Regions from separate parts of the Turicibacter sp. H121 genome, predicted to be linked through region 3. Evidence: predicted binding sites of a transcription regulator. Region 3 holds the regulator's gene; each other region holds the start of a gene.

Region 1 (2,288 bases), 510 kb from region 3:
ATCTCAAGCTGAGTCACACGACGACTAATGCGATCCACCTCTTCTGGTAACGAGTCGATTTCAGTACGAATCGTTGCGCACGCTTCATCAATTAAATCGATGGCTTTATCTGGTAAAAAACGATCCGTAATATATCGATCAGATAATGTCGCAGCTGCTACAATCGCACGGTCTGAAATACTAACACGATGGTGTACTTCAAAGCGATCTTTCAATCCACGTAAGATTGAAACGGTATCTTCGACTGTTGGTTCATTAACTTGAACTTTTTGGAAACGTCGCTCTAAGGCAGGATCTTTTTCAATGTACTCACGATATTCTTTTAATGTTGTAGCACCAATGCAGTGTAATTCACCACGAGCTAATAATGGTTTTAATAAGTTCCCTGCATCCATTGCACCATCTGTACGTCCTGCTCCAACGATGGTATGAATTTCGTCAATGAATAAAATAATACGTCCATCACTATTTTTAACTTCATTCAATACCGCTTTTAAACGCTCTTCAAACTCACCACGATATTTAGCACCGGCAACTAAAGCGGCTAAGTCTAATTCAAAAATCACTTTATCTTTTAAACTTTCAGGCACATCTTGTCGAACAATACGCCAAGCTAACCCTTCAACGATAGCAGTTTTACCAACCCCAGGCTCACCAATTAACACCGGGTTATTTTTTGTTTTACGAGATAAAATACGAATCGCACGACGAATCTCTTCATCGCGACCAATAACCGGATCAATTTTTCCTGATTTTACATCTTCTACTAAGTCACGTCCGTATTTTTCTAAGACTTCATAAGTTGCTTCTGGGTTTTGTGTCATCACGCGTGAATTCCCCCTTATCTGTGAAATAATTTCTTTTAAGTGCTTTTCATTAATCTGATGTTTTTTTATTAATTGCTTCATTTGATAATCTTTTGATTCGAGCATCGCAAGCAAGACGTGCTCCACTGATAAATAATCATCTTTCCAAGCTCGAGCATAATCATCTGCTTTTAATAAAGCACGATTTAAATCTGCTGAAACGTATGGATCACCTGTTGCTCCAGTAACAGCTGGCTTTTTATCTAAAATTTGTTTTAATTCTTGTAATATCTCTTGAATCGGATAGCCTGCCTTTGTAAAAACACGAGCGGCTAATCCGTCATGGTCTTGTAATAAGGACATTAATAAATGCGGGGTATCAATCTCTTGGTGATGTAATGAAGTTGCAAGAGACTGTGCATTTACTAAGCCCTGTTGTAGCTTTTCAGTCATTTTATTAATATTCATGATTCTCACTCCATTTCTTCATCATCTATGATGATACTATCATTATACTCTTGTTTTAGCACTCAGTCAATAAGAGTGCTAATAATTCCAAAATGTAAGTGTTTATTATTTTGTAAATAGCCAAGACTAATCACGTTTCACAAATTCACCACATCTTGTATAAGTTCATTTAACTTGTTCGCTATCTGTGTTATCATATTTATCCGGAGGTGTTTTAATGGAAACAAAGAAACTAATCGTAACAGACTTAGATGGAACTGCATTACAAAATTGGGAAACACTTGACCCAAATACAAAAGAAGCTTTAATCGCTGCAAAAGAAGCAGGACATATCGTTGTGATTGCAACAGGCCGCCCAGCACGTGCATCGTTACACTTCTACAAAGAGTTAGGTCTTGATACACCTATTATTAACTTTAATGGAGCTTATATACATCATCCAGAAGACGAAACCTTTGAGGATATTGTGGCTCAAATCCCAACAGAGGTTGTTTTAACTTTATTCGATTCAGAATTAAAAGATTATATCGTCAATGCCTTTTGTGAATACAAAGATCACTTATATGTCTTACATCAAGGAGATACTATTCGTGATTGGTTCCATATTGAAACATGTACATCAGTGAAATACGGACCATTTAAAGAAACATTAGACGAACATCCAAACGGATTCTTATTAGAAGCTAAAGAGGGATACCCAGAAAAAGTCATGAGTTTCTTACGTGAAAACTACGGTGACATCGTGACATGCCGCAAATGGGATGGCGATAATGTCAACATTATCGAAGTGTTTAAATCAAATACAAATAAAGCAACAGCGATTGAAAAATTGGCCAAATATTTCAACATTGAACAAAAAGATATCATCGCCTTCGGTGACGGAGATAATGATATCGAAATGTTAAAATATGCTGGAGTCGGTGTCGCCATGGATAATGCCATCGATAAACTAAAAGCAGTAGCGAACACCACAACAAAATCAAACAAAGAAAGCGGCGTTGCTCACTACATCCA
Region 2 (2,288 bases), 440 kb from region 3:
TGCTTCCTTATTAAATACAGCGTATGAAGGAGCAGATAAAGGAATTGACGCCATTGAATATATCAACTCAAAATTACCTGAAGCAGAGAATAAAGTAAGAGAAGTGACTGCAAAACTTGGTGATATTAATGAAAGCCAAAGTTTACAAGAGGTGTTAACGTTACTTCAAGAAGCAGTGACGGAACGTCAAAACTTTATGTCATCTCCCGTCGATTTAGTTGAGGAAACCATCTTCCCAATGCATAACTACGGTACTGCGATGACACCATTTTATAGTGTACTCGCTCAGTGGGTCGGAATGACGTTATTAATTTCAATGTTATCGGTTCATGCAAAAGGCGAATATCGTCCAAGTGAAGAATATTTTGGAAAGTTCTTGTTGTTTGCAACAATTGCACTTGTTCAAGGTCTTATTATTGCATTAGGTGATTTATATCTTTTAAATATCTACTGTGTCAATCCAGGTTTATTTATTGTTGGAATTTTATTCACGAGTATCACATTTACTTTTATCGTTTATTCACTCGTTTCAGTATTTGGTAACGTTGGAAAGGTTGTCTCAATTATTCTATTAGTCTTACAAGTGGCAGGTTCAGGAGGAACTTTCCCAATTCAATTAACACCTAAGTTCTTCCAAATTATTAATCCATTTTTGCCTTTTACATATGCGATTTCTTTTGCACGTGAATCGATTGGTGGAATCGTGGAAAATGTTTTAGCAAAAGATATTATCATTATGTGTATCTATAGTGTGGGGGCAGTTCTTATTTCATTATTTTTAAAGAAACCAATTAATAAGTTATTACAAGGATTTGCTGAGAAATTTGAAGAAAGTGGGTTAGGGGAATAATCGCATGAAAATCATGCGATTTTTTCTTGGAATTTACTGTGATAGCGGATTAAAATGTTGACACCAAATTTAGGGTATGATATATATTTGATATGGGTGTTAGCACTCTAATGATGAGAGTGATAAAAAAAGAACAGAGGAGCGATTAAATTGAAACAATTTAAAGCAGAGTCAAAACGATTATTAGATTTAATGATTAATTCAATTTACACACATCGTGAAATTTTCTTACGTGAGTTAATTTCGAATGCAAGTGATGCGATTGATAAACTATATTATAAAGCCTTAACAGATTCAGATTTAAGCTTCAATGCAGATGATTACTTTATTAAAATTTCTATTGATGAAGAAAAGCGTCAGATTACGATTTCTGATACAGGAATCGGTATGACAGAAGCGGAGTTGGATGAACATTTAGGGGTTATCGCTAAAAGTGGTTCATTACAATTTAAAAAAGATACAGAGTTAGAAGATGGTCATGATATTATTGGACAATTTGGGGTTGGATTTTATTCAGCTTTCTTAGTGGCTGATAAAGTGACTGTCATTTCAAAAGCTTTAGGAGCAGAAACAGCTTATAAGTGGGAATCATGTGGAGCCGATGGATATACGATTGAGCCATGTGAAAAAGCAACGGTTGGAACAGACATCATTTTAACAGTAAAAGAAAATACAGAAGATGAAAACTTTGATGAGTATTTAGATGTCTATAAATTAAAATCAATTATCAAAAAATATTCAGACTTCATTCGTTATCCAATTAAAATGGATTTAACACGCTCACAACTAAAAGAAGGTAGTGAAAGTGAATATGAAGAAGTCACAGAAGAACAAACAGTTAATAGCATGGTTCCAATTTGGAAGAAAAATAAACGCGAATTAACTGATGAAGATTATGAAAACTTCTATAATGAAAAACACTTTGGATTTGATCAACCATTAGCACATATTCATTTAAGTGTAGATGGAACAGTAAGCTATAATGCTATTCTTTATATTCCAGAGAAGATGCCATACGATTTCTATACAACAGAGTATGAAAAAGGATTAGAACTTTATTCAAGTGGTGTCTTAATCATGAATAAATGTGCCGACCTATTACCAGATTACTTTAGTTTCGTCAAAGGAATTGTCGATTCAGAAGATTTATCGTTAAATATTTCTCGTGAAATTTTACAGCATGACCGTCAATTAAAATTAATTGCAAAGAACATTAAAACGAAAATTAAAAATGAATTAGAAAAAATGATTAAAAATGATCGTGAAAAGTATGAAACATTCTATCAATCATTTGGACGTCAATTAAAATATGGTGTTTATTCAGACTTTGGAGCAAACAAAGACGTGCTACAAGATTTATTAATGTTTGCTTCATCTCATGAAGATAAATTAGTGACATTAGAGGAATACGTGTCTCGTATGAAAGAAGATCAAACGC
Region 3 (2,288 bases):
GCCGCAGTTGGCTCATTAATAATACGTTTTACATCTAAACCAGCGATACGTCCAGCATCTTTTGTCGCTTGACGCTCAGCATCATTAAAGTAAGCAGGTACCGTAATAACAGCTTCTGTTACTGGTTCACCTAAGTAAGCTTCAGCAGTCGCTTTTAAGTTTTGTAAAATAATTGCTGAAATTTCTTGTGGTGTATATTCTTTCCCTTCAACTGTCACTTTGTGGTTTGTTCCCATATGACGTTTGATTGACATAATTGTATTTGGGTTCGTAATTGCCTGACGTTTAGCCACATCACCAACTTGACGTTCTTCACCTTTAAATGAAACAACAGATGGTGTTGTACGAGCTCCTTCTGGATTAGCAATAACCTTTGCCTCTCCACCTTCCATTACAGAAACACATGAGTTTGTTGTTCCTAAGTCGATACCGATAATTTTACCCATAGAGATTCATCCTCCTTAATCTATATTATTCGCTAACTTTTACCATTGATGGTCGGATCACACGATCCTTTAGCTTATATCCTTTTTGTAACTCTTGTAATACCATTCCTGATTCTACACCTTCTACAGCTTCTTGCATCACTGCTTGGTGTACTGTTGGATCAAAAGCGACACCCTCTGCTTCGATTACTTCTACTCCTTCTTGTTTAAGAGCATCTACTAATTGAGCATGGATCATTTTAAATCCTGTTAAAAATGTTTTGGTATTTTCATCTTCAACCGTACTTGATAATGCACGTTCGAAGTTATCAATTGCTGGAATAATATTTGTTACAATTGATTGCGAACGATACTTTACTTCACGTGCACGTTCTTCATTCATACGACGCTTGAAGTTTTCAAGCTCTGCCGCATTACGTAGCAATTGATCTTTTAACTCTTCAATTTGCTGCTTTAAACTTTCAGTTTCAGAGATTGTTTCAGCTGTTTCTGTTGCTTCACACTCTTCTTGGCAGCACGTTGATTCTACAGCTTCCACATTTTCTTCATTTAATTCCTCAACTGATTGGGCATCCTTATTCAATCGTCCCACCTCCTATTTATATAAATCAGACATGATTCGAGCAACTTGTTCAAGAAGTGGAATAATTTTACGATACTCCATTCGGGTCGGACCTAGTACCGCAATTTTACCAAATTCATGATCACTAATCTGATAAGGAACTGTAATTAGCGTACAATTCTCCATCGCTTTAATCTCATTCTCTTGTCCAATTTTAACCGTTAATTGATGGCCGTCTTCCTCGGCTTCTATTACTTTAACAATTTCATCAGCTTCAATCATATTAAATAAATGATACGCTTTATCTAAATCGTTAAATTCAGGTTGTTTTAAAATATTTGACTTCCCACTCAAAATATAATTTTGTTGATTTAATGACTGGGTTAAAAGTTGTAGCATCGCATACATAATTTCTTCTTTATAAGAAATAAAATCATGTAATTGATGTTCAAAACTTTCTGTCAATTTTTCATGAACATGTCCAATGTATTCTCCTACTAATAACTCATTGAGTGCTTTGATAATGCTTTCCATTCTAGTCATATCAATATTAGTTGGAAGAGTAATTGTTCGACTTTCTACATGGCCTTGATCTGTAATCAAAACAAACACCGCTTGACGTTCTGAGATTGGAACAAGTTGAATTTTTTTCACTCGACTATAATCTCTAGAAGGTCCAAGTAAAATCGATGTGTAGTTAGTCAAACTCGATAAGAGCTTCACAGCTTCTTTAATCGTTGTTTCACGTTCAAATTGTTTTTGATCTAACAATTGTCTAAATATTCCTACTTCTGGTGTTGTCTCCATCGGTTCTTGATTTACGATGAAATCTACATAATAGCGATAGCCTTTTTGACTTGGCACGCGACCACTCGATGTATGAGTTTTTTCAATAAATCCCAAATCCTCTAAATCTGCCATATCATTACGAATGGTTGCAGCAGAGAAGTTTAATTCCTCTTTTTTAGAAAGGATTCGCGAACCAACTGGTTGTGCAGTTTGTATGAACTCTTCTACAATTGCCTTTAAAACTAATATTTGACGTTCTGTTAGCAATGTAAACACCTCTTTTAGCACTCATTAACCCTAAGTGCTAATACCATTATATAAAACTCTATTAGCACTGTCAACACTATAGTGCTAATTTTTTTGTTTTTTATCTTTATTATACAAACTCAAATCAGACGTTTTCGAGATAGACGATGGCTGATAATAAAACAAAAGAAGGTACAATGCATAGTGTACCCTCTTTTTAAAATTTCATTATTTATTTGCTTCAA

Evidence for each region. The regulator HrcA, encoded in region 3, represses chaperone genes, less so after heat shock. The targets are predictions, from matches to a motif close to TTTTAGCACTNNNNNNNNNNNAGTGCTAAAA.
Region 1: clpB (ATP-dependent chaperone ClpB) is a predicted target of HrcA. The motif match lies at 1,328-1,358, and genes of this name have one in related genera.
Region 2: htpG (molecular chaperone HtpG) is a predicted target of HrcA. The motif match lies at 948-978, and genes of this name have one in related genera.

Annotation. Positions count from the first base shown of each region.
Region 1 is NZ_CP013476.1:618,929-621,216, forward strand. Features, by position in the region: gene clpB (ATP-dependent chaperone ClpB) at 1-1,274, opposite strand, end outside; gene AT726_RS03105 (Cof-type HAD-IIB family hydrolase) at 1,492-2,288, shown strand, end outside.
Region 2 is NZ_CP013476.1:2,288,100-2,290,387, forward strand. Features, by position in the region: gene AT726_RS10980 (YhgE/Pip domain-containing protein) at 1-850, shown strand, start outside; gene htpG (molecular chaperone HtpG) at 1,043-2,288, shown strand, end outside.
Region 3 is NZ_CP013476.1:109,849-112,136, forward strand. Features, by position in the region: gene dnaK (molecular chaperone DnaK) at 1-446, opposite strand, end outside; gene grpE (nucleotide exchange factor GrpE) at 472-1,029, opposite strand; gene hrcA (heat-inducible transcriptional repressor HrcA) at 1,042-2,064, opposite strand; gene trxA (thioredoxin) at 2,272-2,288, opposite strand, start outside.